DNA from 2 places in the Azospirillum agricola genome. Region 2 is predicted to be linked to the other one. Evidence: predicted binding sites of a transcription regulator. Region 2 holds the regulator's gene; the other holds the start of a gene.

Region 1 (15,770 bases), 250 kb from region 2:
GCGGCACCACCGCCGACATCTACCAGACCATCCAGCACGGCATCCGCTCGGACGACGGCGCCACCCGTGGCGTGCCGGGCACCGGCATGACCGCCTTCGGCAAGGACGGCATCCTGAACCGCGAGCAGATCGATCAGGTGACGGACTACATCCTGTCGGTGAACGGGAAGCAGGCCGACGCCGGCAAGGCCGACAAGGGCAAGACCGTCTATGACGAGAATTGCGCGGCGTGCCACGGCGATCAGGCCCAGGGCTCGGTCGCGGCCGGTCTCGACGGTGTCGGCGCTCCGCCGCTGAAGCAGGCCAACTGGCTGTTCGGCGGCGACAAGGCCACGCTGGTGGAGACGGTCACCAACGGCCGCGCCGGTGTGATGCCGGCCTGGTCGAAGCGTCTGGACGACGCGACAATCAAGTCGCTGGCCGTCTACGTCCACAACCTGGGCGGCGGCAAGTAAGCCGATCCAGGATTTTGGATGATCGTGAAAGCGCCGGGGAGGAAACTCCCCGGCGTTTTTCTTTGGCCGGCAAAAGCACTCCTTCCGGCCATCGAATCGCGGGCCGGGGGGGCGGGTTGATCCAGCGCAATGCTCCTGCGGCATTCCGCCGCCATAGTGGCCCCACGCGCCCCTCCCATGTTGCTGCGGGCGTCTGCGCCCAACCGGCCCCCAACCGGCCGCCGCAGGTACCCGACGGGAAGGCGAGGGAATGAGCACGGTCACGGAAACGCCGAAGGTCAAGAAGCGCACCGCGCAGTCGCTGTTTCTCAAGCAGTCCAAGGTCTACCCGAAATCCGTCCACGGCCGCTTCCGCCGGATCAAGTGGGCGGCGCTGGCCGCCATGCTGGCGCTCTACTACATCCTGCCCTGGATCCGTTGGGACCGCGGGCCGGGCGCGCCCGACCAGGCGGTGCTGCTCGACATCGAGCACCGGCGCTTCTACCTGTTCTTCATCGAGCTGTGGCCGCAGCAGATCTACTACCTGACCGGCGCCCTGATCCTGGCGGCGCTGGCCCTGTTCCTGGCGACCTCGCTGGCCGGGCGGGTGTGGTGCGGCTACGCCTGCCCGCAGACCGTCTGGACCGATCTGTTCGTCTGGGTCGAGCATCTGGTGGAGGGGGAGCGCGGCGAGCGCATCCGGCTCGACCAGGGCAAATGGACGGCGCGGAAGCTGGGCCGCAAGCTGGCGAAGAACGCCATCTGGCTCGGCATCGCGCTGGCCACCGGCGGCGCCTGGATCTTCTACTTCACCGACGCGCCGACGCTGCTCGGCCAGCTGGCCCGTTTCGAGGCGTCCTCGACCGCCGTCGGCTTCATCGCGCTGTTCACCGGCACCACCTGGCTGCTGGCCGGCTTCGCGCGCGAGCAGGTCTGCACCTACATGTGCCCGTGGCCGCGCTTCCAGTCGGCGATGATCGACGAGGACAGCCTGATCGTCACCTACCAGGAATGGCGCGGCGAGGGCCGCGCGCCGCTGCGCAAGTCGCAGGGCTGGGAGGAACGCGAGGCCGCCGGCCTGGGCGACTGCATCGACTGCTTCAACTGCGTCCAGGTCTGCCCGGCGGGGATCGACATCCGCGACGGGTTGCAGATGCAGTGCATCGGCTGCGGGCTGTGCGTCGACGCCTGCGACGAGATCATGACGAAGATCGGCCGCCCGACCGGGCTGGTCACCTTCGACACCCAGACCCGGCAGAGCGCGCTGACCGCCGGCGACACGCCGCCGGCCCACCGGCTGCTGCGCCCGCGGGTGATCGTCTACGCGCTCGGCATGCTGGTGGTGGGCGGCGCCATCGTCGTCGGGCTGGCCCTGAAGCCGGGGCTGGACATCAGCGTCCTGCGCGACCGCGCGCCGCTTTATGTCGCGCTGGCCGACGGGTCGGTGCGCAACGCCTACACCTTCAAGATCGCCAACATGACCCGCGACCCGCGCGACTACGCGCTGACCGTGGAGGGGCTGGCCGGCGCCACCCTCGCCGTCGCCGGAGAGGGGCAGGAGGAGCGGGCCGTCAGCCGGCGGCTGAGCGCCGCCCCCGACCTGGTCGCCACCTATCGCATTTTCGTGACAGCGCCGCGCACCGCCTTGCAGGCGCCGTCGCAGCCGCTCACCCTCACCCTCACCTCGGCCAACGGGGAGACCGCGTCCTACCGGACGGTCTTCATGGGGCCGACCAACTGACCGATTCGTGATACGGTCCCGCGCACCGAAGGCCCAAGCGAGCATGACCATGACCTCGACCACCGGAAACCGCCCCACCCGCATGCCCCGCCAGCCGGGCTGGTACATCCCCTGGCTCTTCGTCGCCTTCTTCGGGGTGGTGATCGCGGTGAACGGCGTGATGCTGCATTTCGCCTTCTCCTCCTGGACCGGGGTGGAGACCGAGGGCCACTTCATGAAGGGCCTGAACTACAACGACGATCTGGCCGGCGCCCGCGCCCAGGCGGAGCGCGGCTGGAAGGTCGACACCGAGTTCACCAGCACCGAGCCGCGCAAGGCGCTGGTCGCCCTGACCCTGCACGACAAGTTCGGCAACCTGCTGAAGGACGCCACGGTCACCATCTCGCTGATCCGCCCGACCAGCCAGGGGCACGACCTATCCATGGAACTGCCCTATCTGGGCGAGGGCCGCTACGCGGCGCCGGTCGAGGTCGCGCTGGAGGGGCAGTGGGATCTGCGGGTGGTGATCCAGCACGCGACCGGCGACTACCAGAGCCAGAAGCGCGTCTGGGTGCAGTGACCCGGCCGCCGATCTCCGCGCTCTGCGATTCTATTGGCGCTGCTTTTCCGGGCGCTGTTTTTTCCGGGTGATGTGACATGACCGTCTGCCTCCATTGCGGGCAGGAGCACGCCGAGGCCGCGGGCACCACCGCGTCCGACGGCGCCGGCCCTTTCTGCTGCACCGGCTGCGCCGCCGCCTACGACCTCGTGCGCGGGCTCGGGCTGGAGCGCTACTACGACCGCCGCAGCGTCGATCCCGCCGCGCGGCCGCTGCGCCCCGACGACGACGCCCCGTCCATCGACTACACCCAGCACGCGCGCGAGGCGGAGAACGGCAGCCGCAGCCTGCATCTGATGATCGATGGGCTGCAATGCGCGGCCTGCGTCTGGCTGATCGAGACGGCGCTCGGCCGCCAGCCCGGCGTGGCGCAGGCGCGGCTGAACATGACGACGCGGCGCCTGACCGTCCGCTGGAACCCGGACGAGACCGACGCCAACGCCGTGGTCGGCACGGTGAGCCGGCTCGGCTATCGCGCGGTGCCCTTCGACCCCGAACGGCTCGGCACCGCCCAGCAGAAGACCGAGAAGGAGCTGCTGCGTTCGATGGCGGTGGCCGGCTTCGCCATGGGCAACGTCATGCTGCTGTCGGTGTCGGTGTGGGCCGGGCACAGCCAGGGCATGGGCACCGCCACCCGCGACCTGATGCACTGGATCTCGGCGCTGATCTGCATGCCGGCCATCGCCTACGCCCTGCGGCCCTTCGCGCGCTCGGCCTTCGCGGCGCTGCGGCGCGGACGCACCAACATGGACGTGCCGATCACCATCGGCGTCATCATGACGACGGGCATGAGCCTGTTCGAGACGATCAACAGCGGGCCGCACGCCTATTTCGACGGCTCGGTGATGCTGCTGTTCTTCCTGCTGATCGGACGCTACCTCGACCAGCGCGCGCGCGGCCGGGCACGCTCGGCGGGGGAACAGCTGCTGGGGCTGCGCGCCAACGCGGTCACCGTGCTGCGCGCCGACGGCACCAGCGCCGTGGTGACGCCCGAGCAGGTGGCGCCCGGCAGCGTCATCCTGGTCGCGGTCGGCGAGCGCATCCCGGTGGACGGCCGGGTGGTGGAGGGCGTGTCCGACCTCGACACCGGCCTGATCACCGGCGAGACGGTGCCCGGCACCGCGCGGCCCGGCGACCAGGTCTTCGCCGGCATGCTGAACCTGACCGCACCGCTGCGGCTGACCGTCTCGGCGGTCGGCGAGGGCACGCTGCTGGCCGAGATCGTCCGCCTGATGGAGGTGGCCGAGCAGGGCCGCGCCAAATACGTCGCCATCGCCGACCGGGTGTCGCGCCACTACGCCCCGGTGGTGCATGTGACGGCGCTCGGCACCTTCATCGGCTGGACCCTGCTGATGGACGCGCCCTGGCAGGTCGCGATGATGAACGCGGTCGCCGTGCTGATCATCACCTGCCCCTGCGCGCTGGCGCTGGCGGTGCCGGTGGTGCAGGTGATCGCCAGCGGCCGGCTGATGCGGCAGGGCACCCTGCTGAAAAGCGCCACCGCGCTTGAGCGGCTGGCCACGATCGACACCGTGGTGTTCGACAAGACCGGCACCCTGACCGAGGGGCGGCCGGTGCCGCAGCTCGACGGCATCCCCGAGCCGGAGCTGCGTCTGGCCGCCGCGCTGGCCGGGGCCAGCCGCCACCCGCTGGCGCGCGCGCTGGCCGCGGCGGTGCCGGGCGTGCCGGTCGCGGCGGGGGTGCGCGAGATTCCCGGCGCCGGTCTGGCCTGCGACACCACCGATGGCGAGGTGCGGCTGGGCAGCCGCCGCTTCACCGGCGCTCCGCTCGACGCCGAGGACGGGGCCGGGCCGGAGATGTGGCTGGCGCGCCCCGGCGCCGAGCCGCGGCGCTTCGTCTTCCTCGACGCTCCGCGTCCGGACGCGGCGGCGGTGGTCGCGGCGCTGAAGGCGCGCGGGCTGGAGATCCGGCTGCTGTCGGGCGACCGGCGCGGCGCGGTGGCCTCGGTCGCCGAGCGGCTCGGCATCGCCGACTGGCGGGCGGAGCAGACCCCGGCCGACAAGACCGCCGTCCTGGCCGAGCTGGCCGGGCAGGGGCGCACCGTGCTGATGGTCGGCGACGGGCTGAACGACGCCCCGGCGCTGGCGGCGGCGGCGGTGTCGATGTCGCCTTCGACCGCGGTGGACGTCAGCCAGACCGCCGCCGACGTGGTGTTCCAGGGCCGGCGACTGCGGCCGATCGTGGAATCGGTCGAGGTGGCACGGCGCTCTGGCCGGCTGGTGCGGCAGAATTTCGCCATCGCCCTGGTCTACAACCTGTTCGCGGTGCCGCTGGCGGTGGCCGGCCTGCTGACTCCCCTCCTGGCGGCCTTGGCGATGTCGTCGTCGTCGCTTATCGTCATTCTCAACGCGCTGCGGCTGGCCCGCGGCGCCGTGGTCAAGGATTTGGGTGATGGACGAGCTTCTCTATCTGATCGGGATCGCGGTCAGTCTGGGCGGTCTGGGTCTGGCGGCGTTTCTGTGGGCGCTGAAGTCCGGCCAGTTTGAGGATCTCGACGGGGCGGCCCACCGCGCCCTGTTCGACGACGACGCGGCGGCCCCGACGTCCAAGAGCACGCCCGAGCGTCAATAAGCCTTTCGTCCGTATGGGCAAAGGAAGGGCCGGATCGAACGAAGGTTGCGATTCCGTACGATTGCACCCAATATGACCTCCATGCACGATGAGAGGCTGGGTGCATCCATGCCACCGTTCGATATGGGCCGCGCCCGGGACAAGGGCGCCGCGACGGAAATGAACCCCTGCGGGGCCTGTCCCGTGCGCAGCCTGACCGTCTGCGCCGCGCTGGACCCCGAGGAACTGCGCCGTCTGGCCGACATTCTCCAGACGGTGCGTCACGACGCCGGCCACACGCTGTTCAGCGAGGGCGACGGCGCCGACGCGCTCTACAACGTCACGTCGGGCACGGTGAAGCTCTACAAGCTGCTGCCCGACGGGCGCCGCCAGATCACCGGCTTCCTCGTCACCGGGGATTTCCTCGGGCTGGCGGTCAACGACAGCTACGCCTACACCGCCGAAACCGTCACCAGCTCGTCGCTCTGCCGCTTTCCGCGCAAGAAGATCGACGCGCTGATGGACGAGTTCCCCAAGATGCAGCGCCGCCTGTTCTCCATGGCGTCGAACGAGCTGGCGGCGGCGCAGGACCAGATGCTGCTGCTCGGCCGCAAGACGGCGAAGGAGAAGATCTGCTCCTTCCTGCTGATGCTGTCGCAGCGCGCGGCGCGGCGCGGCCACAAGGAGAACCCGGTGTTCGTGCCGATGAGCCGGGCCGACATCGCCGATTACCTGGGGCTGACGACCGAGACGGTCAGCCGCACCTTCACCCAGCTGAAGACCGCTGGCGTCATCTCGCTCCAGGAAGGCAACAAGGTGCTGATCGCCGACCTCGACGCCATGTACGATCTGGCCGAGGGAAGCTGAGGTCATCCGGAAGAGGCGTCCGGCTGGGTGCCTGCTTTTTGAGATATTCGTCATGACCGGCCTTGGCCCGGTCATCCACGAGCAACCACTTCTGCACGATTTGCGGCCGTGGATGCCCGGCGCAAGGCCGGGCATGACGCGTGAGCGGCTGTGTGTGGTTGTCTTTGCGCGCGCCCCTACCGCCGCACGGGGCGCAGTTCGTGCAGCAGCCACACCAGCGTCGAGACGACCAGGATCGCGCCGGCCTGATGGGCGGCGGCGACCGGAATCCACACCACCGTCAGCAGGGTCGCGATGCCGAGCCCGATCTGCACGAGAACCATCGCGCCGGCCGCCAGAGCCGCCGCACCGGCGCGGCCGGGCAGGCGGGCGAGCAGCACGCGGGCCGCCAGCAGCAGCACGGCCAGCCCGCCCAGCAGCGCCAGCGTCCGGTGGATGAGCTGGATCGCCGCGGTGTTCTCGAACGGGTTGTGCCACCAGGGCGTCAGCGTGCCGATCTCCGGCGGGATGAGGTGCCCCTCCATCAGCGGAAAGCTGTTGTAGGCGTAGCCGGCGCGCGAGCCGGCGACGAAGGCGCCCCAGACGATGGTGACGGCGACCAGCCCCAGCGCCCAGCGGGCATGGCGGCGCAAGCCGGCCGCCTCGGGGCGCCAGCCGGCCAGCGGCAGCGGGTCGAACAGCCCGAGCGCCGTGCGCAGCAGCAGCCCATAGATCAGGATCGCCATGCCGAGATGCAGCGCCAGCCGGTAATGGCTGACGTTGGGCTGGTCGACCAGCCCGCTCTTGACCATGAACCAGCCGATCACCCCCTGGAGACCGCCCAGCAGGAACAGTCCGGCCAGCTTCGGCCACAGGTCGGGGGCGATGCGGCCCTGGATCCAGAAGCGCAGGAAGGGGATCAGGAAGACGAAGCCGATCAGCTGCCCCCACAGCCGGTGGAACCACTCCCACCAGAAGATCTCCTGGAAGCCGGCCAGATCCATGCGGTTGTTGAAGATGCGGAATTCCGGCGTGCCCTTGTACAGGTCGAACACGCGGTTCCATTCCGCTTCCGACAGCGGCGGCAGAATGCCGATCAGCGGCTTCCATTCGACCATCGACAGGCCGGATTCGGTCAGCCGGGTGATGGCGCCGATCACCGCCATCGCCAGCACCATGGCGGCGCAGACGACGAGCCACCAGGCGATGGGGCGGTCGGAGGGCGGGGAATGGGCCGGGGTGCGGGCGAGGTCGGAGGCGAACGCGGTCAAGGCGGCAATCCGGAGCGCAGCGGTGGGGCGTTCGCCACTGTGGGGCCAAGCGGCGCCCGCGTCAAATCCCCGCATCGCATCCGGATCGCCCTGCCCTCCGGTCTACAGTGACGGACCGGGGCCTCGTTCAGGCGGAGCCGTCCTCGGTGGTGACGCCGCCGCGGGCCTGCGGATCGACCTGCCCTTGGAACAGCGCCGATTCGGCGGCGCGACGGGCGACGAGGCCGGGCAGCTTGGTGTGCACGCCGTTGACGGTGGCGTAGACCCAGCGGCCGAACTGGCCGGCGGCTCCGTCATAGTCGCCTGTGTTCAGCAGCTTGAGCAGGGTGGAGGAGGCCAGACTGCCGCTGCCGAGGTTGAACACGAAGGAGGCGAGCGCGCCGCGCTGGTCGGGAGTCAGGGCCACCCTGACCAGCCCGTCCACCTGACCGGCGGCGGCGGTGAGGTCGGCGGACAGGAAGGCCTCCGCCTGGGCGGGGGTGATGGTCTCGCCCATGACGACGCCGGCGGTGTGGCCGTAACCGATGGTCGCCACCCCGGCCGGGCAGCGGTAGGCGGACAAGTAGAGCCCTTCGAAATGCTTCACCAGATCGACGGCGGCTTGGCACGCGGGCGTGATGGTCATGTTCCGGCCTCCCAATGGTTCTTGCGGGAGGGGCATTGCCGCACACCCGCTTTAGGAGTCGATCATACGATGGTGCGTCGGGATTCGAGAGAATTTCTGCCGAAAACCATTCAATGAAGCGAGTGCCGTCCGTCGATGGAGCGCGGTCCTACCGGGGTGGGTCCTGGATTATCCCGAACAGGAGGAACAGGGCGAAGAGCAGCGCGACCAACCCGGCGATGGTGGTGAATTCCAGCAACGCCTCGGTCAGCCACAGCGCGCGCTCCTGGGGATCGGTTTGGTCGTTGCTCATCGATGGCGCCTCCACGCCGTAACGTCGTTTGAATGATAAAATTTTAGGAAATTGCGGATCATTTGGCTGTGATGGCGGTCACAGGGGGTGGTCACAGGGGGGGCGCGCAGGGGCGGCTGCCCGTCGAAGGCCGGCCCATCCGCCGGCCCGAGGGGCGGGAGACTGTGATTCTTTTCAGAAGCCCGGTCATCGGCAGCCACCGCAGCCGGCTGGAAATGCCAAGGGGCGCAAGGGCTTGGCCGGGAGATGAGGAGATGTTTTCCGGCATTCGCGTCAAAATTCGAAACGAGCCTCTTGAATCCAAAACGGGGTTCTATTAGCTGTCTGGCACTCGCCGAGGGGGAGTGCTAACACAATCCCGCCGGCCAACCGTTCCCAAGACCAAGCCTTGATTCAAGGAGCCATCCCATGAAGTTCCGCCCGCTGCACGACCGTGTCGTCGTCAAGCGTCTGGAGTCCGACACCAAGACCAAGGGTGGGATCATCATCCCCGACACGGCCAAGGAAAAGCCGCAGGAAGGCGAGATCATCGCCGTCGGTCCGGGTGCCCGTGACGAGGCCGGCAAGGTCGTGGCGCTGGACGTCAAGGCCGGCGACCGCATCCTGTTCGGCAAGTGGTCCGGCACCGAAGTGAAGATCGAAGGCGTCGATTACCTGATCATGAAGGAATCCGACATCATGGGCGTCATCGAGGCCTGAAGACCTCCGCCCATCCTTCTCTTCGACATTCGACATTCAGAGGAATCGAGACATGGCTGCCAAAGACGTTAAGTTCGGCCCCTCCGCGCGCGAAAAGCTGCTGCGTGGCGTCGACATCCTGGCCGACGCGGTGAAGGTCACGCTCGGCCCGAAGGGCCGCAACGTCGTGATCGAGAAGTCCTTCGGCGCCCCGCGCATCACCAAGGACGGCGTGTCGGTCGCCAAGGAAATCGAGCTGGCCGACAAGTTCGAGAACATGGGCGCCCAGATGGTCCGCGAGGTCGCCTCGAAGACCAACGATCTGGCCGGTGACGGCACCACCACCGCCACCGTGCTGGCTCAGGCCATCGTCCGCGAAGGCGTGACCAAGGTCGCCGCCGGCCTGAACCCGATGGACCTGAAGCGCGGCATCGACATCGCCGTCGCCACCGTCGTCGCCGACATCCAGGCCCGCGCCAAGAAGGTCACGACCAACGACGAGATCGCCCAGGTCGGCACCATTTCCGCCAACGGCGAGGCCGAGATCGGCAAGATGATCGCCCAGGCGATGGAGCGCGTCGGCAACGAGGGCGTCATCACGGTGGAAGAGGCCAAGAGCCTGGACACCGAGCTGGACGTCGTCGAGGGCATGCAGTTCGACCGCGGCTACCTGTCGCCGTACTTCATCACCAACGCCGACAAGATGATCGCGGATCTCGAGAATCCGTACATCCTGCTGCACGAGAAGAAGCTGTCGGGCCTGCAGCCGCTGCTGCCGGTTCTGGAGGCCGTCGTCCAGTCCTCGCGTCCGCTGCTGATCATCGCCGAGGACATCGAGGGCGAGGCGCTGGCCACGCTGGTGGTCAACAAGCTGCGCGGCGGCCTGAAGATCGCCGCCGTCAAGGCTCCGGGCTTCGGTGATCGCCGCAAGGCGATGCTGGAGGACATGGCCATCCTCACCGGCGGCCAGGTCATCTCGGAAGACCTCGGCATCAAGCTCGAGAACGTCACGCTCGACATGCTGGGCACCGCCAAGAAGGTCGTGATCTCCAAGGAGAACACCACCATCGTCGACGGCGCCGGCCAGAAGGCCGACATCGAGGCCCGTTGCGGCCAGATCCGCGCCCAGGTCGAGGAGACCACCTCGGACTACGACCGCGAGAAGCTCCAGGAGCGTCTGGCCAAGCTGGCCGGCGGCGTCGCGGTCATCCGCGTCGGCGGCGCGACCGAGGTCGAGGTGAAGGAGCGCAAGGACCGCGTTGACGACGCCATGCACGCCACCCGCGCCGCGGTGGAAGAGGGCGTGGTCGCCGGTGGCGGTTCGGCCCTGCTGTACGCCGGCAAGGCGCTGGACAAGCTGGTCCCGGTCAACGACGAGCAGCGCGTCGGCATCGACATCATCCGCCGCGCCCTCCAGGCGCCGGTCCGTCAGATCGCCTACAACGCCGGCACCGACGGTTCGATCGTCGTCGGCAAGCTGCTCGAGCAGGCCGACACCAACTACGGCTACGACGCCCAGAAGGGTGAGTTCACCGATCTGGTCGCCGCCGGCATCATCGATCCGGTGAAGGTGGTCCGCACCGCCCTTCAGGACGCGGCCTCGATCGCCGGCCTGCTGATCACCACCGAGGCGATGATCGCCGAGAAGCCGGAGAAGAAGGCTGCTCCGGCCGGCATGCCGGGCGGCATGGGCGGCATGGACGACATGGGCTTCTAATAGGAAGTCCACGGCGTTCCGACGCTTTGGTTCGGAAGGGGGCGCCCTCGCGAGGGGGCGCCCCTTTTCCATGCCGGACCGCGGTTTCACGGCTGGCTTTCCCAGCCGCCTTTCCCGAAAGTCAAGCCGAACTCCGGCTTGCTTTGACGGGGGCGCCTCCCAATAATCCCGCCTCCACGCCGGGTCCCAGATCGGGGCCGCGGTCGCTAGACTGTTTTTTACGAGGGCCTTTTCATGCGCTCCTTCGAGGGCCAGCATTCCGACAACGTCGCCATCAAGCGCACCCGCGAGGAGAAGCAGCGCCAGCTGGCGCAGCTCAAGGAGCAGCTTGCGACGCTGAAGTCCCACGCGGCCCCCGCCATCCGCGAAGCGCTGGTGAAGCGCGTCGCCGAACTCGACGCCGAACTGCGCCAGCCCCCCAAGCCGCCGCGCGAAAGCCGCGAGGACAGCCCGCGCCCCCGCCGCGAGACGCGCGCCAGCGTGTACCGCAGCGACGACACCGGGCCGGGAGCGCAGTCGAGTGGCCCCACCGCCGCCTCCGTCTTCGCCTCGCCGCGCCGCCGCAGCTGACCCTGCCATGAGCACCGACCGCGCCGTCCCGCCGACCGCCGCACGCCGCCTGATCGACCAGGCCTGGCTGCTGATGATGCTGCCGCCCCTGTTCTGGGCGAGCAACGCGGTCATGGGGCGGGCGGTCGCCGGCGCCGTTCCTCCGATCGGTCTGGCCTTCTGGCGCTGGGTGCTCGGCACGCTGATCGTGCTGCCCTTCGCCTGGCCGCATCTGCGCCGGGACGCGGCGGCGCTGCGGGCGCGCTGGCCGGCCGTGCTGCTGCTGGGCACGCTCGGCATCGGCATGTTCAACACCTTCCAGTACATCGCGCTGAACTCGACGACGGCGCTCAACGCCGTGATGCTCCAGTCCTCGATGCCGGTGATGATCGTGCTGATGAGCTTCCTCCTGTTCCGCGACCGCGTGCGGCCGGCGCAGGGGGTTGGCATCGTCGTCTCGCTGGCCGGCGCCCTGACGCTGATCTCCCACGGCGACCCGGCCGCTCTGCTGGGCTTGAGCCTGAACGCCGGCGACCTGTGGATGCTGACCGCCATCGCCGTCTACGCCGCCTACACCACGCTGCTGCGCCGCAAGCCGGTGGTGCACGGCTTCAGCTTCATTCTGGTCACCTTCGCCATCGGCGCGGTGGAACTGCTGCCCTTCTACATCTGGGAAAGCCTGACCCAGCGCCCGGTGGAGGCGACGGCGACCACCTTCCTGGCGGTCGGCTACGTCGCGCTGTTCCCGTCCATCGTCGCCTATCTCTGCTTCAACCGCGTGGTCGAGCTGGTCGGCGCCAACAGCGCCGGCCTGACCATTCATCTGGTGCCGGTCTTCGGCAGTCTGCTGGCGGTGCTGTTCCTCGGCGAACAGCCGCATCTTTATCACGGGATCGGCATCGCGCTGATCGCCACCGGCATCGCGCTCGCCACCCGGCGCCGTGCTTGAGACTTTCCTTTCCTTCCAGATATTTGTGCTTGCCGGACGACATTTTGTAATCGCGATGCGGTCCGACCCTTGCGCCGGATCGGCAAGTTCAGACATGGATTTGCCAACCTTCTCCCTTGATAACCACCATTTATCTTCTGGTCTTTTCTTCGTATTTCGTTAAGGATGCAGGAACAGTTTGGTTGGCCGTCGGGTGGTGACTTGGCCGTTTCGTGACGCGCGTACTATCGAACGAGGATCTTGGATCACCACCCTCACGGATATTATCCCCGATATCCCATTTGCCACCCGCGCTATCCCTCCTTCAGGAAGCCAAGACACGGGCAACGCCACTAGACTGTGGGCATGACGGTGGTTCGATGAACCGGAGAACCACCAAGACCTCAACCCGGCCCCGCGCCGGATGCCCCTTGTGTGGTGGAGGGCCGTTCTGATGCTCACGCAAACCGCTTGCCTCGTTCACATCGTCGACGGCGATCTCCCGACCCGCAGCACCCTGGCGCGGGCGCTGGGTGCCGCCGGCATCGCCTGCCGGGTCCACAGCACGGGCGCCGACGCGCTGACGGTGCTGGGCACCGCCTCCGCCTGCCTGGTCATCCGCAGCAGCCTGCCCGACATGACCGCGCGGGAACTGATGGCCGAAGCCGCCTTGCAGGGCCACGACCTGCCGGTGCTGGTCGTCACCGACCAGGGCGACGTCGAGGCGGCGGTCGGCGCGATGAAGGCCGGCGCCCTCGACTGCCTCGCCCACCCCTTCACCACGGGCACCTTCCTGGAGCGGGTGCGCGCCTGCCTCGCCAGCGAGAACCCGCAGGCCCAGCAGCGCGACCGCGGCCGCGACGCCTCGCGCCGGCTGGGCCTGCTGAGCCGCCGGGAGTCCGAGGTGCTGCGCCTGATCGTCGAGGGCAAGCAGAGCAAGACCATCGCCTGGGAGCTCGGCATCAGCATCAAGACCGTCGAGGTCCACCGCGCCCGCATCATGGAGAAGACCGGCTGCCGGTCGATCGTCGGGCTGGGGCGGCTCTGGGAGGCGGCGGAGATGCTGCGCGCCCGCAACCTTCCCTGGCCGGTTCCGTCCAGCCTGCCGTCGATGGCCGCCATGGTCGAGATGGGTGCCCCCTGAGTTGCGGCCCTTCCCGCGCCCGGCGTTTCCGGCCGGGCGGGCGGGAAGGACATCAGGCCGCCTGCGGCTTTGCCGCATCCGGGAGCCGGCTATCGCTTGGGTTCGGACGGCGGGTGGACGTACACTCCCTTCCCGTTGACCCACGCCGCGTCTCCAGGAGCGTTCTTTCGATGCTGCCCGACCATTGCCATCATCGAATCGACGTCGCCTCGGCCGCTGATGCCGTGGCGGCGCGGGATCTCGCCGCGGCGCTGGCCGAGAACGTGCTGTCGGCGGCGGAGGCGGAACGTCTCGACGCCGTGGTCGGCGCGCTGGCCGGCCATGTCCTGGCGCGGTCCGGCGGGATGCTGCTGCTGCGCCGTTGGGGCCGGCGGGAGGGGGTGGAATGCCTCGCCTGCGACCGCGACACCGGGGCGGACGCCTCCCCCGACAGCGACGGCGTGACGCTGGCCCGCGCGCGCGCCGACCGTTTCGCCGCCCACGCCACGCCCGGCGTCGGCCTGACCATTCTGGCGCGGGTGCTGCGGCCGGGCTGCTCCGACGAGCCGGCCGTCGGCGCTCCGGCCATCGCCGGGGTCGCGATGCTGCCGAAGCCGGGTGCCGCGGCCTGCGCCGATGGCTGGGTCCTGCGCAGCACGGCTGGCGCGGATGGAACTGGCAGCGGGGTCGCCCTGCTGGTGGACGGCGCGGAAGGGGCCGGCGCCCTGGCCCGCCGCGCCGAGGCGGTGGTCGCCGCGACGGCGCCCGGCCTGTCGCCGCAGATGGTGATCGGCGCCATCCGGCGGGACGCCGGCGAGGGCGCGGACGTGACGGCGGCGGTCCTGCGGTTCGACGCCGATTCGGTGGATTACACCGCGCTCGGCACGGTGGCCGGCGCGGTGGTGCGGCGGCACCATGTCACCTCGCTGGCGGCGCGCTGGGCGATGGTGGGCTACAACCCCCAAATGCCGGCCAGCGTGCATCTGCTGTGGCAACCGGGCGACCATGTCGTCCTGCACAGCGACGGCTGCGCCCGCCTGCCGGTCCTGTTCATCGAGCGCGGCCTGCACGACGTCGATCCAACCCTGGCGGCGGCCGTCCTGCTGCGCGACGGCGCGACGCAGGACGACGACCGCACCGTCATTGTCCTGCGCAACATCGCCGGAGCCGTCCAGCGGGATTGAGCGGCGGGCCGGGCGGCGGGCTGGACGGGCGGGGTTGGGCGCTTCCGGGCCTCAGTCGGACCGGGCGTTCAGACCCGGCGCAACGTTGGTCCAGCCCCCCGGCGCCGCCGGCGTGACCGTGGCCATCGGCCCGGCGAGCGCGCCGCCGCCCAGACCCAGCAGCCGTTCGGCCGCCTGGGCGCATTGGCTGCGCAGTTCCGGCACCGCCGTCATTTCCCAGAAGGGCGCCTTGCTGACCGGCCCGAGCGCGAAGAGCCGCGGGACGGCCTGCCCGTCGGCGCCGATCACCGCCCCGTCCATCGTCACGTCGAGCCCCAGACGCAGCGGATCCGGCCGCGCCAGCCCATGGTCGAGCAGCGCCCGCACCAGCGGGTGGCGGATTCGGCCGTAATCGCAGTTGGTGCCGGTGGCGTTGATCAGCGCCGCCGCCGGCAGATGGTGCGGCGTCTCGCCGCCGCGCGCCGCCACCTGGATGTTCAGACCCTGTTGGTCGTCGGTCAGCGCGACGTCGCGCAGGCGGCCGGCCAGGATGCGCAGGCGGCCGTCGGCCCGCGCGGCGTCGATGCGGTCGGCCACCTCCGGCGCCATGCGGTGGCGGTGGACCTCCCAGAAGGGGCGGGCGTGCCGCAGGAAGCGGCGGCGCTCCTCCATCGGCAGATGCGCCCAGATGCGGTGATGGTGCGGGCGCAGCGCGTCGAAGGCCGCGCGCCAGTCGAAACCGGCCGCCTCGGCGCGCCGGGCGTCGCCCTTCAGCGCGATCAGCACGTCGAGCACGGTGCTCGGCAGCACGTCGGGGTGGAGGAAGGACTTGTAGGGCCGCGCCTCCTGGTGGCGGTGCGGCAGCAGGCCGCGGCGCGACACCGCGGTGATCGGTCCGCGATGCTCCTGGTCGAGCAGGGTCGACACCGTGTCGACCATGGTCAGGCCGGTGCCCAGGATGACCACCGGGGCGTCGCGGTCGATGCGGGCGATGGCGCCGAGATCCCAGGGGTCGCCGATGAAGCGCTCCGACGCGAAGGCGGCGCCGGCGGTCTCCGATTCGAGGAACGGTGGCGAGGGCGGGAAATTGCCGATGCACAGCACCGCGTCGTCGACCGTCAGCCGGCGGCCGTCGCCGAGCTGGACATGGACGCGCCCGCCGTCGGGCCGCAGATCCACCGCCTCGCCGCGGATCAGGCGCAGCCGGGCCTGGGGGGAGGCGTTCGCCTCGGCC
Region 2 (15,770 bases):
CCTCGTCGGTCATCATCATCGCCTGCGCGATCGTCGCGCCGTCCTCGCGGGTTTCGACGCTGCGGTCGCTCGCGCGCGAATCCTGGGGGCGGACGAAGCGCAGCGCCATCTCCTGCAAGGTGGCGGCGACGCCGCCCGCGTCCGGCTTCGGCGTGACCCGGTCGGTCACCAGCCGCAGGGTTCCGCCGGCCGGCGGCGGCGGACGGAAGGTGGCGACGGGCTGGCCCTCATGCTCCTCGACGTCGGCGGCCCAGCCGGGGGGCAGGCGGAAACGGACGGTGTCGTTCCAGCCGATGATCCGGCCTTCGGTGGTTTCGCCGCCCTGCGCTCGTTCGCCGCTCATGCCTTGTCCCCTGTTCCGGTCGCGGCGCACTGTAGGCGCTCGAACGAACCGCGCCAATCGCCACGTGTCGGTCATCGGGAATGGCTTTTTTGACCCGGCCTTGATGCGCGGGCGGCGGATGCCCATCCTGGTCCGATGATCGTTTCGTGCAGCTACAAGACCGACATCCCGGCCTTTTACGGCCGCTGGTTCCTCAACCGCCTGAAGGCCGGCTATTGTCGGACGGTCAATCCCTATGGCGGGCAGACCTACCGCGTCGATCTGACGAAGCCGGCGGTGGAGGGCTTCGTGTTCTGGACGAAGAATCTCGGGCCGTTCCTCGACGGGCTGGGCGCGGTGTCGGAGGCCGGCTTTCCCTTCATCGTCCAGTACAGCGTCACCGGCCTGCCGACCGCGCTGGAGCGCTCGGTTCCCGACTGGCGGGTCGCCGTCGATCACATGAAAGCGGTGCGCGACCGCTGGGGACCGCGGGCGGTGGTCTGGCGCTACGATCCGGTCGCCGTGACCGACGCCACGCCACCGGCCTGGCACCGCGAGACCTTCGCGCGGCTGGCCGGCGCGCTGCGCGGCGTCAGCGACGAGGCGGTGCTGTCCTTCCTGCAACCCTATCGCAAGACGGCGCGCAACCTCGCCGCCGCCGGCATCGGCTGGCGCGACCCGGAGGCGGGGGAGAAGCGCGCCCTGCTGGCCGATTTGGCCGGCATCGCGGCGGGGGAGGGGATGGCCCTGACGCTCTGCACCCAGCCGGATCTGGCCGGGGTGGCGGGGGTCGGGGCGGCGCGCTGCGTCGACGCGGCGCGGCTGTCGGAGGTGGCCGGGCGGGTTCTGGCGGCGCGGGAGAAGGGCAACCGGCCCGGTTGCCTCTGCGCCGAAAGCCGCGACATCGGCGAGTACGACACTTGCCCGCACGGCTGCGTCTATTGCTACGCCGTGGCGGACCGGGCGACGGCGCAGCGGCGCTTCGCGGCGCACGACCCGGAGGGCGAGTTCCTGTTTCCCCGCCCAATCCGCTGAGGCCCGGCTCGGCGGGATCCCGCTTACGGGCAGACCTTCCTGACCGTCTCGACCAGCTTTTCCGGGTTGAAAGGCTTCACCAGCCAGCCGGTGGCCCCGGCCTCGCGGCCGGCGGCCTTCTTGGCCGGGTCGGCCTCGGTGGTCAGCAGCAGGATCGGCGTGGCGCGGTTGCCGGCGTTGGCGCGGATGGCCTTGGTCAGCGCCAGACCGTCCATGCCCGGCATGTTCAGGTCGGTGATGACGCAGTCGAACTTCCGCTGGTTGACCAGGGCCAGGGCGGCGAGGCCGTCCGCCGCCTCGGTCACGGCGTAGCCCGCCTTTTGCAGCGTGAAGCCGACCATGTCGCGGATGGTCTTGGAATCGTCGACGGTCAGGACGCTCTTGGGCATGAGGCTTTTCCTCCTGGGGGCCGCATTGGTTCGGGCCGTAAGGATTGCGCGTCCCGAAGGCGTAGGAAGTTTCGCGCCCCGCGTCAACAGGCGCCCGCAAGGCCGGCCCATGTGCGGCCGGCCTTGCGGATCGTTTCAAAGCCGAACCGTTACGCCTTCGTATCGATGTGCTGGCCGCCCGGTTCGTTGGCACCGCCCTTGGCAACGCCGACCATGGCCTCGCGCAGCAGGCGGCCGTGGATGGTGTAGCCGGGCTGGAGCACCTGCACGACGGTGCCGGCCGGCTTGCCGGTGTTCTCGATCTCGAACATCACCTGATGGAAGTTCGGGTCGAACATCTCGCCGGCCGGGTCGATGCGCTTGACGCCGGCGCGGTCGAAGGCGGCGAAGAGCTGGCGCTCGGTCGCCTCGACGCCGACGGCGAGGCCCTTCAGCATCTCGTCCTGCTCGCGGCCCTCGGCGGGAACGGCGTCGAGCGCGCGGCGCAGATTGTCGGCCACCGCCGCCAGCTCCTTGGCGAAGCTCGTCACGGCGTATTTGCTGGCGTCCTCGCGATCGCGCTGGGCGCGGCGGCGGGTGTTCTCCGTCTCGGCCATGGCGCGCAGAAGCTGGTCCTTCAGCGTGGCGACCTCGGCCTCCAGCGCGGCGACGCGGTCGTCGCCGGTGCCGGCTGCGGCGGCTTCGGGAGCGGGGGCGGCGGTCGGCTCGACCTCGGCGTCGGCGGGCTTGTTCTGCTCTTCGCTCATGGGATTCTCGGCTTCTTCGTTCGGTCGATTGAGGCGGGTGAAAGGGGGCGGTGGGTCCGGCGCGGGATCAGCCGACAAGACGGCTGACCACCTTGGCGGTGTAGTCCACCAGCGGGATGATGCGGGCGTAGTTCATGCGGGTCGGGCCGATGACGCCGATGGCGCCGATCACCTGTTCCCGGCTGTTCTGGAAGGGCGAGATGATCATCGTGCAGCCGGAATGGTTGAACAGCACGTTCTCGGCCCCGATGAAGATCTGCACGCCGTCGCCCTTGCCGGTGGCGTCCAGCATGCGCAGCATGGCCTCCTTGGTCTCCAGCGCCTCGAACAGGGAGCGGACGCGCTCCAGGTCGGTCAGCGCGGTGACGTCCTCCAGCAGCCTGGACTGGCCGCGGACGATGAGCTGCCCGGCGTTGGCCCCGCTGGTGCCGGCCCAGGTCGCCAGCCCGGCGGAGACGACGCGGCGCGACAATTCGTCCAGCTCGGTCTTCTGCTCGCGGATCTCGTGCAGGACCTCCTGGCGGGCCTCGTCGAGGGTGCGGCCGACCAGCCGGGCGCTGAGATAGTTCGACACCATCTGCAAGGTCGAGGCGGGCAGGCCGAGCGGCACCTCGATGACGCGGTTCTCGACCAGCCCGTCCTCGTTGACCAGCACGACCAGCGCGCGGCCGGGCCCCAGCGAGACGAATTCGATGTGCTTGAGCGGCCGGTCGGTCTTGGGCGCCATCACCAGCCCGGCGCAGTGCGACAGGCCGGACAGCATGGTCGAGGCCTCCGACATCACGTCGGGCAGGGCGCGGCCGGAGGCGGAGCATTTCGCCTCGATCGACACCCGCTCGTCCTCGGTCAGCGAGCCGATCTCCAGCAGCCCGTTGACGAACATCCGCAGGCCGGCGTCGGTCGGGATGCGCCCGGCCGAGGTGTGCGGGGCGTAGAGCAGCCCCTGTTCCTCCAGGTCGGCCATCACGTTGCGGATGGTCGCCGGCGACAGCGCCATGCCGAGCCGCCGCGAGATCGTGCGCGAGCCGACCGGCTCGCCCGACGCCACATAGGCATCGACGATCAACCGGAAAATCTCGCGCGACCGCTGGTTCAACTCGCTGATCATGGCCCGTACGCAAAGGACGGCGCCGACGCGGTTGCGTCAACGCCGTCCGAATTTAGGAGGGTCGGGCCTTCGAATCAACGTGCGGGGTGTGGTCTCCGGGCAATCGGCCGCGGTCCCTCTCCCTTGGCGCAAGGGCAAGGATGGCGGCGGACCGCTCAGGCCTCGGCGAGGAAGGCCCGGTACTGCGCGGCGATGGCGCCGACCGCCGCCTCGTGGAACTGCCGGCCGTGCTCCGGACGGGCGAGGCCGGGGGCCGAGCCGATGCGGCCGTCGGGGTAGCGGCGGCGGAAGTCGCGGGCGTCGTGGAATCCGCCGGCCGGAGCCTGCTCGGGCTCCATCGCCACGCTCTTGATGGAGTCCGGGTAGGCGTACTGGGTCAGCGACACCTCGCTGGGGGTGGCGTGCGAGCCCTCCTTGCCGGGGTAGAACTCGCGCGACAGGCGGCCGACCTCGGCGTTCTCCCACCAGTTGACCAGGGTGCAGCGCAGGTCCGGGGCGTCGCGGCCCTTCAGCGCGCGCTGCTCGGCGTAAATCTCGTAGAAGGCGGCGCGCACGGTGGCGATGTTGCCGCCATGGCCGTTGACGAAGAAGAAGCGCTCGAAGCCGTGCTCGGCGAGTGAGCCGACATAGTCGCGCAGCAGGGCGATCAGGGTCGAGGGCTTGAGCGTCATGGAGCCGGGGAACTCCATGTGGTGCACCGCCATGCCGACCGGAATGGTCGGGCCGACCAGAGCGCCGGTCGCCTCGCCGACGCCGCGCGCGATGACCTCGGCGCAGATGGCGTCGGTGCCGACGAGGCCGTTGGGGCCATGCTGCTCGGTCGAGCCGATCGGCATGACGATGCCCTTGGAGGTCTTCAGATAGGCCTCGACCTCGGCCCAGGTGCTCAGGTGAAGCTGCACGATGTTGGTTCCTCGATGCGGGGGTCCGGCGCGGATCAGCAATCCCGGAATGGCAATCCTAGAGCGTCGGCGCCGCCGGGCAACCGCTCAAATGCGGGGGGCGGCCCGGCGCCGCCGTCGGGTCGGGGGGCGGTCTCCGCATCCCAGGCTGGCGCTTTCGTCGGCCGGCCCCTACACTCGCGTGCATTTCCTGAAATCGAGGTGTGTCGGTGGTTGCGCGCGTCAACACGGTGGCGTTCCAGGGCATCGAGGTGCTGGGCATCGACGTGCAGGTCCAGATGTCCGGCGGGATCGTCGCCTTCACCGTGGTCGGGCTGCCCGACAAGGCGGTGGGCGAGAGCCGGGAGCGGGTGCGCGCCTCGCTGCACGCTCTGGGTCTGGCGCTGCCGGCCAAGCGGATCACCGTCAACCTCGCCCCCGCCGACGTGCTGAAGGAGGGCAGCCATTTCGACCTGCCGATCGCGCTCGCCCTGCTGACCGTGATGGGCGTGCTGCCCGACGTCGAGATGGCCCGCTACGTGGCACTCGGCGAGCTGGCGCTGGACGGGGCGCTGAGCCCGGTGGCGGGGGTGCTGCCGGCGGCGATCGACGCGCTGGCCCGCGACCGCGGGCTGATCTGCCCGGAGCCCTGCGGCGGCGAGGCGGCCTGGGCCGGGCCGGGGCTGGACGTGCTGGCGCCGCCGACGCTGCTGGCCCTGATCAACCATTTCAAGGGCAGCCAGGTGCTGACCCCGCCCAGGCCGCGCGTGCAGGAGGCGGAGGCGCTGGCGCCCGACCTGCGCGACGTCAAGGGCAACGAGACCGCCAAGCGCGCGCTGGAGGTTGCCGCCGCCGGCTCGCACAATCTGCTGATGATCGGGCCGCCCGGATCCGGCAAGTCGATGCTGGCGGCGCGGCTGCCCGGCCTGCTGCCGCCGCTCGACCCGGCGGAGGCGCTGGAGGTGTCGATGATCCACAGCGTCGGCGGCCTGCTGGAGGGCGGCAAGCTGCTGCGCCAGCGGCCCTACCGCGCGCCGCACCAGTCGGCCAGCCTGCCGGCGCTGGTCGGCGGCGGCTCGCGCGCCAAGCCGGGGGAGATCTCGCTGGCGCACCAGGGCGTGCTGTTCCTCGACGAGCTGCCGGAGTTTCCGCGCCCGCTGCTGGAGGCGCTGCGCCAGCCGCTGGAGACCGGCAAGGCGGTGGTCAGCCGCGCCAACCACCACGTCACCTACCCGGCGCGGGTGCAGCTCGTCGCCGCGATGAATCCCTGCCGCTGCGGCCATCTCGACGACGCCGCGCTGGCCTGCGCCCGCGCGCCGAAATGCGCGGGGGACTACCAGTCGAAGATCAGCGGCCCGCTGTTCGACCGCATCGACCTGCACATCGACGTGCCCGCCGTCAGCCCGGCCGACCTCAGCCTGCCGCCGCCGGCGGAGGGCAGCGCCGAGGTCGCCGCCCGCGTCGCCGTCGCCCGCGCCATCCAGGCGGAGCGCTACGCGGCGCTGGCCCCGGCCGGCCGGGCACCGCTGCGCACCAACGCCGAGGTGGATGGCGAGCTGCTGGAACGGGTCGCCGGTCCCGACGCCGCCGGCCGCGCCCTGCTGACCGAGGCGGCCGAGCGGCTGAAGCTGTCGGCGCGCGGCTACCACCGGGTGATGCGGGTGGCGCGGACGCTGGCCGACCTGGACGGCGTCGACGGCGTGCGGCGGCGCCACATCGCCGAGGGGTTGAGTTATCGCCGCATCGCGCCGGGGCGCTGAGCGGGCCGGAGTCTTCAGGCAGGCGTCCGGGCCAGGGCGATGGCCGCCTCGATGGCCTTGCGCGCCTGCGGGCTGTTCTTCCAGCAGCTGCTGCCGAGCATCGCGGCGGCGGCGCCGCACAAGGCGGCGGCGTCCTGTTCGGCCAGCGTGGACAGCCGCTCGATGCCGAGCTGTTCGAGCCGCGCGATCACCGTCGGGCCGACGCCCTTCACGGACAGCAGGCGGTCGCGTTCATCGCTGGGGAAGGGCATCGCGGGTTTCCTGGAAAAGAGGGGGGACGGGGGTCACGGCCCGTCGAACTGGGGCGGCCTGGCGGCGCCGGGGCAGATGTTGGCGGGCAGGGTCTCGGTCTCGACGAAGGTGACGGCGGCGGCCATCGCGCAATCCTCGCCGGAGGTGACGAGATGGCCGGCGCTGCGGAACACCAGATGGCGGCTGCGCGGCAGGGTGGCCGCCGCCCGCTCGCCCCATTCCGGCGGCGTCACCGGGTCGTAGGCGCCCGACAGCAGCAGCACCGGCAGCGGACTCGCCACCGGCAGGCGCTCCGTCGGCTCCTGCGTTCCCGCCGGCCACAGGCGGCACACGCGCCGGCCGGGGTCGTCGGCGGCGATCGTGCCGTAGGGCGGGAAGCGGCGGGCGCTTTCGGCGCGTCTGGCGGGATCGGCCGGGTTCACCGTCTCCCGGCATTCGACGGAGAAGGCGAGGCCGTCGGCGATCTCGGTGTCGCCCAGCCAGCTCGACGGAGCCCACTCGGCGACCATGTCGTAGCGGCCCCTTGCGGTGCGGTCGATCATCGCCGGCACCGAGGGCACCGCCTCGCCGGTGGACATCGCCTCCATCCCGGCGGCGATCAGCGCGGCGCCGGTCAGGCGCAGGGCGCGGCGCGCCTCGAAGTCGCCGACGATGAGGTCCACCGGGTTGCGGTCGAGCCGCTCCACCAGATCGAGGAAGCGCTTTTCCAGATTGGGGTAGGCGGCCCGGCAGGCGCGGTTGGCGGCGCAGTCGTCGAACAGCCGGCGGAACACGCGCTGGGCCAGCCAGGGCGCCTCCTCCTGCGCGTTGACGTCGGGCGGGTAGACCGAATCGAGAACGGCGCTGCGCACGCGGGGACCCTGCCGGCGCAGGATCTCCAGCGCGACGCGGGTGCCGTAGGACACCGCGAACAGGTTGACGCGTTGGGCGCCCAGCGCGGTCGCCACGTCCAGCGCGTCGTCGGCGGCGATCGGGGTGGAGAACTGGGCGCTGTCCAGCCCGGTCGCCTTGAAACGGTTCAGACAGGTGGTGACCGCCGCTCGCTCGGCCGCCGCCCGCTGCTCGCGTGGCATCGGGCGGATGTGCGGAGTGGCGCCGGCGGCGTCCAGCTCCGGGCAATCGGTGTCCGGTTCGGCCCGGCCGACCCCGCGCGGGTCGAACAGGATCACGTTGCGGGTGCGGCGGAAGGCGGCGGACAGCTCCCACCACACCTCCATCCGTTCCTCCACCGCCTCGCCGCTGCCGAAGGGGGAGGCGCCGGGCCCACCCTCCAGGAACAGGACCGGGTCGGGGGCGGGCTGGCGCGCGGTGCTCAGCAGGACCGCGACCGGCAGGCGGAAGCCGCCCGCCGCCGCGCGGTCGCGCCGTTCCGGAACGGCGACGGTGCCGCACAGCGCGGCCTCGCCGTCCGGAACGCTGAACCAGCAGGGGCCGGGGGTGAAGCGCGCCTGGGTCGCCGTCTGGGCCGCCGCCGGGGCCGGACCGGCCAGGGTCGCGGCTGCCAACGTCGCGAGGGCCAGCCCCGACAGGGCGATCCGCGACCACCAGGGCCGCGCGGGACGGGCGCAGACGGGCACGGGCGAGGACTCGCGTGAAGGGAAACAGGCGGGGTGGACGCGGGGGTTCCCCGGAACCGGATTGTTTGACCGAGCCACCACCAATTGTCCAGTCGCGCCGGTCCCCCGGCTTTCGCGCCACAAAACACCGATGGCACGGTGCAAAATTGTCACAGCGGCGTTTGGGCGCTGTCGAGCGGACCCGGATCACCGCTTGACGCAACACATCCGAGAGCGGAATTATTGCGACACCCGACGCCGGATGGTCCGACGGCGGGAATTCATGCGGAAGGAACAAGACCATGCCGACCTTGTGGACGGCGTTGCGGAGCCGCTGGCTCGATTCCGGCGGCGGGACGGACCGGCTGGAAGACGGGCTGGGCGAGCATCTGCGGCGCGACATCGGCCTGACCGCCGGGAGCCCGGCCGCCGGGGAGCGGCGGTTCGATCCGGCCTATCCCATCCGCGATCGGAACCTTTCTGACGCGCGGACATTTTTGACGTTGCAACCGTATCGCTGACCGGCGATACCGGATCCGCCGGTGCGTTCGCCCCGGCGCCACTCAACCCCTGGAGCATCACGATGAAAACCCTCGTAACCGCCTGGATCGCCCGATCCGGCGACCCGGCCGCCCCGGCCGCCACCCATGCCCAAAACCGCAACATGCGCGTCCCGACCTTCAAGCCCTTGGGCGAACGTGACTTCCGGACATCGAGAGGATCCCATGAGTGTCTTTCTGGGCTTTTGCGGTCACCGTCTCTTCGTTGAACACGCCCTCTGGGCAGCGCCGAACGGGTCGTTCGACCTGCGGCGGGAAAACGGGGAAGTCATCCTATGGCTTGGACGCCTGAACATCATCTACACACCGGCCCGCTGGGGACCACCGTCGCGCGCGCGGTAGCGCCGGACGTCGTGGAGGCAGTCTGATGCCGGCCCGCGTCCGTCACGACGAGGTTGCCACCGTCGTCCAGGTGCTTGAGGCGTTCCGCAAGCTCGACCCCGACCTGCCGATCCAATACGCGCTGAGTTTCATGACCATCGCGCAGAGCGAAGGCATTTCGATCGGAGAGCTGGCGGAACGCCTGGGCATCGCCCAATCCTCGGCGTCGCGCAACGTCGCCGCGCTCAGCCGCTGGCACAGCTTCGGCAAGGCCGGGCTGGATCTGGTGCAGGCGCAGGAGGATCCGCGCGAGCGCCGCCGCAAGATCGTCACCCTGACCGACGCCGGCCGCGCCTTCCTGGCCGGGCTGCGTGTCATCGTCAACCCGCCGGACAGCCGCCGCGCCGCCAAGCTGGCCTGAGCGCGCCGTTCCGCGCGCCGGTCGCGGTGGAAAATCAGCCGACCCTGTCCAGGGCGCGGCGCAGCATGTCCACCAAAACCCGCCCGGCCAGCTCCTGCCGTTCCAGCGCCAAGCCGTGCTGTCCCCTGGCCGCCTGCGCCTGCTCCGGCAGCGGCGGCATGTGGAAGAAGCCCATCGGCGCGTCCATCCCCGCCGTCTCGACGATGTGGCGGGTCCGGTAGAACAGGTGGTTGCCAAGAAAGCCGCCGGCAAAATCCCCGAACGTCACCGGCAGGCCGGCCATCGCCAGTTCCCGCATCACGTGCGGCACCGGCAGGGTGGAGCCGTAGGCGGTCGGCCCGTCCGCAACGATGGTGTGCTCCTCGCGCACCGTTCCGGCGGCGTCGGCCTGTGCGCTCTCGTCGCGGTTCCAGGCGAGGCGCTCGATCCGGATGGAGGCGGTGCGCTCGGACAGGGCGAAGGCCAGCACCGCCATCGGCCGGTGGCGGTCGAGCAGGGCCGCCATCTCCTCGCCGCAGACGTCGTAGAGCGGGGAGAGGGTGGCGGCGACGACCCCCGGCTCGCCAGCCAGCCGTTCCATCAGCAGGGCGGTCGGATCGACCGTCCGGTCGCCGAAGGGGTGGAAGCCGGTGAGCAGGATGGGGGCCGTCATCGCGGGCACGCCGTCTTATGGCCGCAGCAGGCCGATGATGTCCTTGACGTCGTTCAGGTTCTTCTCGGCGATGGCGGCTGCGCGCTCGCCGCCCTTGCGCAGCAGGCGGTCGATCTCCGCCTTGTCGGCCAGCAACTCCTGCATGCGGGTGGTGATCGGCGCCAGCTTGGCCACCGACAGATCGACCAGCGCGGTCTTGAAGCCGGAGAACTGGGCGCCGGCGAACTGCGCCAGCGTCTGCTCGCGGCTCTGGGCGGCGAGCGCGGAGTAGATGGTGACGAGGTTGTCGGCCTCGGGCCGCGCCTCCAGCTCGGTGACGGTCTCGGGCAGGGGTTCCGGGTCGGTCTTGGCCTTGCGGATCTTCTGCGCGATGGTGTCGGCGTCGTCGGTCATGTTGATGCGCGAATATTCGGACTCGTCCGACTTCGACATCTTCTTCTTGCCGTCGCGCAGGCTCATGACGCGCGTCGCCTCGCCGAGGATCTGCGGCTCGGGCTGCGGGAAGAACTCAGTGCCGTAGCGGCGGTTGAAGGCGCCGGCGATGTCGCGGGCCAGTTCCAGATGCTGCTTCTGGTCCTCGCCGACCGGGACATGGGTCGCCTTGTAGAGCAGGATGTCGGCGGCCATCAGCGTCGGGTAGGCGTAGAGGCCGAGGTTGGCCATGTCCTTCTGCTTGCCGGCCTTCTCCTTGAACTGGGTCATCCGGTTCAGCCAGCCGAGCGGCGTGTGGCAGGACAGGATCCAGCTCAGTTCCGAATGGCCTGGAACGAAGGACTGGTTGAACAGGATGTTCTTGTCCGGGTCGATGCCGGCGGCGATGTAGGCCGCGGCGACCTCGCGGATGTTGTTGCGCAGGACCTCGGAATCCTGGTCGATGGTCAGGGCGTGCAGATCGACGACGCAGAAGATGCATTCGTAGCTGTTTTGCAGATCCACCCAATTGCGCAGCGCCCCCAGATAGTTGCCGAGGTGAAGCTGCCGGGTCGGCTGCATGCCGGAGAAGATGCGGTTCACGGGTGGTCTCGCTCGAAAACTCTGGGAGGCCGGAGTTATCGCCCCCCCCGGCGCGGTGGTCAAGGCGCGCCGCGCAGAACCGGCGCGGCGAAAGGGGGCATCGGGCGCGTGCCATGACCCGGAGCCAGGACGAAGCGGCAGGGAAGCGACGCTTCAGTCACATCCTCGTGGTTGAGTGGAATGCGTTCGTGTGCTACCGAGATCCGGTGTGGTCGGGAGGGGGCGGACCGGCCGCCCCCGCCACACAGGAGGAGATGCAGGATGCGGGACATCCTCACTCTTCTGGTCCTGCTGCTGGAGATCATCAAGCGTCTGCTTGACCTCTTCCGCTAAGGACCGGACCTGGGGCGACGGGAATCAGCCGTCGTCCCCATGGTCACTAAAGATATGGCCGCCCCCTCGGCAACGCAAGGGGACGGCCATCGCCGGAAACGCGGAAAATTGCAGGGAGCTGCCGGTTTTTCCCGCCGTCAGGTGGTGGCGCGGCGGCGCTCGATGGCGTCCCACAGCAGGGCTTCCAGCTGCACGCCGTCCAGGCGGTTGATCTCCTGGATGCCGGTCGGCGAGGTGACGTTGATCTCGGTCATGTAGTCGCCGATCACGTCGATGCCGACGAAGAGCAGCCCCTTCTCGCGCAGCACCGGGCCGATGGCGGCGCACATCGCGCGCTCGCGGTCGGTCAGTTCGGTCTTCTTCGCGCTGCCGCCGGCGTGGAAGTTGGCGCGGGCCTCGCCCTCCTGCGGCATGCGGCTGACGGCGCCGGCCGGCTCGCCGTCGATCAGGATGATGCGCTTGTCGCCCTGGCGGATCTCCGGCAGGTAGCGCTGGACGATCACCGGCTCGCGGTAGAGCTGGGTGAAGAGTTCCAGCAGCGAGCCGAGATTCTCGTCGTCCGGCTTCAGGTGGAAGACGCCGGCCCCGCCGTTGCCGAACAGCGGCTTGACGATGATGTCCTTGTGCTCGGCGCGGAAATCCAGGATCGACTGCTTGTCGCTGGTGATCAGCGTCGGCGGCATCAGGTCGGGGAAGCGGGTGATGAAGATCTTCTCGGGCGCGTTGCGCACCTCGGCCGGGTCGTTCAGCACCAGAACCTTGGGCTGGACATGCTCCAGCAGGTGGGTGGAGGTGATGTAGGCCATGTCGAAGGGCGGATCCTGCCGCAGCAGGATGACGTCCATGGTCGACAGGTCGGTCAGCACCGGCTCGCCCAGCGTGTGGTGGGCGCCGCGCTGGCGGACGACGGTCATCGCGCGGACGCGGGCGGTCAGCCGGTTGCCGGTCAGGATCAGGTCGCGCGGGTGGTAGTGGTACAGGCGATGGCCGCGCTTCTGCGCCTCCAGCGCCATCATGAAGCTGGAATCGGTGTCGATGTTGATCGACTCGATGGGGTCCATCTGGAACGCGACGGCGAGGCTCATGGCGGGTCTCCGGCCACTCAGGGTCTTGTCAGTTCAGGCGTTTCTTCAGCTGCTGGATCAGCGAGGCGGTCTGCATCCGGTGATGCTCGTCGCCGGTCAGCGCCATGAAGGTCTCCAGCGCGACGATGGCGTCCCTGATGTTGCCGGTGTGGGCTTCCAACAGGCCGGTTTCGCGCCACAGCGCCGGCTCGTGCGGGGCGAACAGGCGCATGCCCTCCAGCACCTCCAGCGCCTTGGGCACCGCGTGGGCCGACAGGTGGCGCAGCTTGATGTTGTTCTGGAGCCGCAGCAGCACGTCGCGGTTCGACACCGGCTGGTAATGCTCGGGCTCCAGCTCGGCGGCGCTGCCGGCGGTGGCCTTCAGCAGGTCGCGCAGGTCGACGACGGTGCGGATCTGCCCGTCGTTGAAGGGATCGACGATGGCGCGGGCCGGTCCCTGGTCGATGCGGACGAGGAAATGGCCGGGGAAGTTCAGCCCGACCATCGACCAGCCCTGCGAGCGGGCGGCGTGCATGTAGAGGATGCCGAGGGCCACCGGAAGCCCGCGCCGCCGGTCGATCACCCGCAGCAGGTTGGCGTTCTGGAGGTCGTCGTAGGTGTCGTGGTCGCCGGAATAGCCGTGCCGTTCGCCGATCACCCGGCGCAGCCGTTCGATGCGGGAGTCCAGGCTGTCGCCGTCGGGAGCGTCCTGCGCGGCCATATCCTCTACGATCGCCCGGATGTGGCGGCGGTAGCCGTCGAGGTCGCTGTTGGGCATCTCCAGGGCGCCGAGCGCCAGGGCGGCTTCAGCCAGATCGATCTCGTCGTCCGGCTGGTCGCCGGTGCGACGCAGGATCTCGCGGGCTTCGGCTGTGCTGGTCAAGGAGCTGTCCTTCGTCTCGCTCGTCAGATCCGCCACGCGTCGATCAGGTGACGGGGCCACGCCCAAGGCGTAACGAGCATCACGTCGAAGCGCAAGACATAGCCGGCGTATCGGGGGTTCGCCGCCAGATAGACATGGGCCGCGCGGGCCAGACGGCCACGCTGGCGGGCGTTCACCGCCTCGTTGGCGGTGTCCCAGTCGCCGCGCGCCTTCACCTCGATCACGGCGATGGTCTGGCCGCGCCGGGCGACGATGTCGATTTCCCCCATCGGGGTGCGCAGCCGGTTGGCGAGGATGCGGTAGCCCTTCAGACGCAGCGACAGCCGGCACAGGCTTTCGGCGAAACGGCCGAACGCCTCGGCCCGGCGGCGCAGCGCGTCGAACTCAGACATGGCCGCTTCCCTTGGCCCCGCTTCCCCTTGGCCCGTCCCCATCCTCGCGCGCCAGCTCCAGGGCGCGGGCGTAGACCCCGCGCTTGGGCTGGCCGGTGCGGGCGGCGACGTCGGCGGCGGCGTCGCGCACCGACAGGCGGGTCAGCGCCTCGCGCAGCAGGGCGTCGATGTCGGCCTCGCCGGGGGTCTCCTCGGCGCCGGGCGGGCCGATCACCAGCACGACCTCGCCGCGCGGCGGGCCGGCCTCGGCGTAATGGGCGGCCAGTTCGGGCAGGGTGCCGCGCCGCACCTCCTCGTAGAGCTTGGTCAGCTCGCGGGCGACGGCGGCCTCGCGCGGGCCCAGGATGTCGGCGAGGTCGGCCAGGGATTCCGGCAGGCGTTGCGGGGATTCGAAGAAGACCAGCGTGGCCGGCACGCCCTTCAGCTCGCCGGCGGTGGCGCGCCGGGCGCTGCTCTTGTTGGGCAGGAAGCCCGCGAACAGGAAGCGGTCGGTCGGCAGGCCGGAGAGCACCAGCGCCACCAGCGGCGCCGAGGCGCCGGGCAGGGTGGTGACCGCGACCCCCTCCGCCACGCACTCCCGCACCAGCTTGTAGCCGGGGTCGGAGACCAGCGGCGTGCCGGCGTCGGTGACCAGCGCGATGGAGTCGCCGCTTTTCATGCGTTCGATGAGGATCGGACGCATCTTCGCCGCGTTGTGCTCATGGTAGGAGACGAAGGGGGTGTGGATGCCGTGGATGCCCATCAGCTTGGCCGTGACCCGCGTGTCCTCGCAGGCGATCGCCGAGGCGCGCGTCAGGACATCGAGCGCGCGCAGCGTGATGTCGGCGGCGTTGCCGATCGGCGTCGCGACGACATAAAGGCCGGGCGCGAGTTTACTTGCAGGGCCGGTGCCGCTACCTTGAGCGCCACTTTGGGCCGCAGCGGATGTGGAGACGATCGGTGGCACGCTTGGCAACAGCTTTCTCACGGGGTCTGAAACGTCACGGCGTGGCAGCCTTGGTGGTCGCCGGGTGGCTTTCGGCCTGCTCGACTGTAACGGCCCCACCGCCGGTGGCACAAGCGCCGCAACCGGTGGCGCCGGTTCCGTCGGCGGTCGTGCCGCAGACGGTCAAGGTGGCGCTGCTGCTGCCGCTGACCGGGCCGAGCGCCCAGATCGGCCAGCCGATGCTCGACGCCGCCCAGCTCGCCCTGTTCGACACGGCCGGCGACCAGTTCGAGCTGCTGCCGCGCGACACCAAGGGCACGCCCGCCGGGGCGGCCGAGGCGGCGCGGCAGGCCATCGCCGAGGGCGCCCGGCTGATCCTCGGCCCGCTCTTCGGGGCGGAGGTCGCGGCGGTGCGGCCGGTGGCGCAGAACGCCGGCATCGACGTGCTGGCCTTCACCAACGACTGGACCCAGGGCGGCGCCGGCACCTATGTCATGGGCTTCGTGCCGGGCGACCAGGTCAACCGCGTCGCCGGCTTCGCCCGCTCGCGCGGCGTCACCCGCTTCGTGGCGCTGGCCCCGCGCACGCCCTACGGCGACGCCGTGGTCAGCGCGCTCCAGGCCACCAGCCAGCGGCTGGGCGGCACGGTGACGCAGGTGGAACGCTACGACCCGGCGGTGCCGGACCTGTCGATCCCGGCCAAGCAGGTCGCCCAGGGGCCGGGGGCCGGTGCCGGCCAGCCGCAGGCGGTGCTGCTGGCGGAAGGCGGCCCCCGCGCCCAGGGCATCGCCTCGGCGCTGGCGGCCAACGGGATGGCGCCGCAGCAGGTCAAGCTGCTCGGCACCGGCCTGTGGGACGACACCCAGGGCGTCGCCGCGCTGGGGCAGGAGCCGGCGCTGGTCGGCGCCTGGTACGCCGCCCCGGCGCCGCAGGCCCGCGCCGAGTTCGAGAGCAAGTTCGAGCGGACCTACGGCCGCAAGCCGCCGCGCATCGCCACGCTGTCCTACGACGCGACGGCGATCGCCGCGGTGCTGGCGCGCACGAACGGGCCGGCGGCGCCGTTCGACCGGATGGCGATGACCAACCCCAGCGGTTTCGAGGGCATCGACGGCCTGTTCCGCCTGACCCCGACCGGTCTGGTCGAGCGCGGACTGGC

The links. The regulator HrcA, encoded in region 2, represses chaperone genes, less so after heat shock. The targets are predictions, from matches to a motif close to GTTAGCACTCNCCNNNGGNGAGTGCTAAC.
Region 1: a site for HrcA is predicted at 8,702-8,730, ahead of groES (co-chaperone GroES). Genes of this name have one in related genera too.

The regions. Positions count from the first base shown of each region.
Region 1 covers NZ_JAIFZR010000005.1:1,264,843-1,280,612, forward strand. Annotated here, with positions in the region: gene ccoP (cytochrome-c oxidase, cbb3-type subunit III) at 1-455, shown strand, start outside; gene ccoG (cytochrome c oxidase accessory protein CcoG) at 706-2,175, shown strand; gene JN22_RS21010 (FixH family protein) at 2,225-2,734, shown strand; gene JN22_RS21015 (heavy metal translocating P-type ATPase) at 2,812-5,280, shown strand; gene ccoS (cbb3-type cytochrome oxidase assembly protein CcoS) at 5,240-5,365, shown strand; gene JN22_RS21025 (Crp/Fnr family transcriptional regulator) at 5,549-6,211, shown strand; gene JN22_RS21030 (COX15/CtaA family protein) at 6,388-7,461, opposite strand; gene JN22_RS21035 (lysozyme) at 7,589-8,086, opposite strand; gene JN22_RS21040 (hypothetical protein) at 8,235-8,378, opposite strand; gene groES (co-chaperone GroES) at 8,787-9,077, shown strand; gene groL (chaperonin GroEL) at 9,130-10,773, shown strand; gene JN22_RS21055 (hypothetical protein) at 11,008-11,343, shown strand; gene JN22_RS21060 (DMT family transporter) at 11,351-12,271, shown strand; gene JN22_RS21065 (response regulator transcription factor) at 12,705-13,394, shown strand; gene JN22_RS21070 (hypothetical protein) at 13,565-14,557, shown strand; gene JN22_RS21075 (FAD/NAD(P)-binding protein) at 14,609-15,770, opposite strand, start outside.
Region 2 covers NZ_JAIFZR010000005.1:1,019,314-1,035,083, forward strand. Annotated here, with positions in the region: gene JN22_RS19780 (hypothetical protein) at 1-343, opposite strand, end outside; gene JN22_RS19785 (DUF1848 domain-containing protein) at 479-1,357, shown strand; gene JN22_RS19790 (response regulator) at 1,381-1,746, opposite strand; gene grpE (nucleotide exchange factor GrpE) at 1,896-2,570, opposite strand; gene hrcA (heat-inducible transcriptional repressor HrcA) at 2,560-3,600, opposite strand; gene JN22_RS19805 (creatininase family protein) at 3,756-4,502, opposite strand; gene JN22_RS19810 (YifB family Mg chelatase-like AAA ATPase) at 4,712-6,241, shown strand; gene JN22_RS19815 (Pathogenicity locus) at 6,256-6,492, opposite strand; gene JN22_RS19820 (alpha/beta hydrolase) at 6,526-8,070, opposite strand; gene JN22_RS19825 (hypothetical protein) at 8,352-8,570, shown strand; gene JN22_RS19830 (helix-turn-helix domain-containing protein) at 8,977-9,351, shown strand; gene JN22_RS19835 (pyroglutamyl-peptidase I family protein) at 9,386-10,003, opposite strand; gene trpS (tryptophan--tRNA ligase) at 10,019-11,017, opposite strand; gene gshB (glutathione synthase) at 11,488-12,435, opposite strand; gene JN22_RS19850 (SirB1 family protein) at 12,464-13,297, opposite strand; gene JN22_RS19855 (YraN family protein) at 13,321-13,689, opposite strand; gene rsmI (16S rRNA (cytidine(1402)-2'-O)-methyltransferase) at 13,682-14,635, opposite strand; gene JN22_RS19865 (penicillin-binding protein activator) at 14,761-15,770, shown strand, end outside.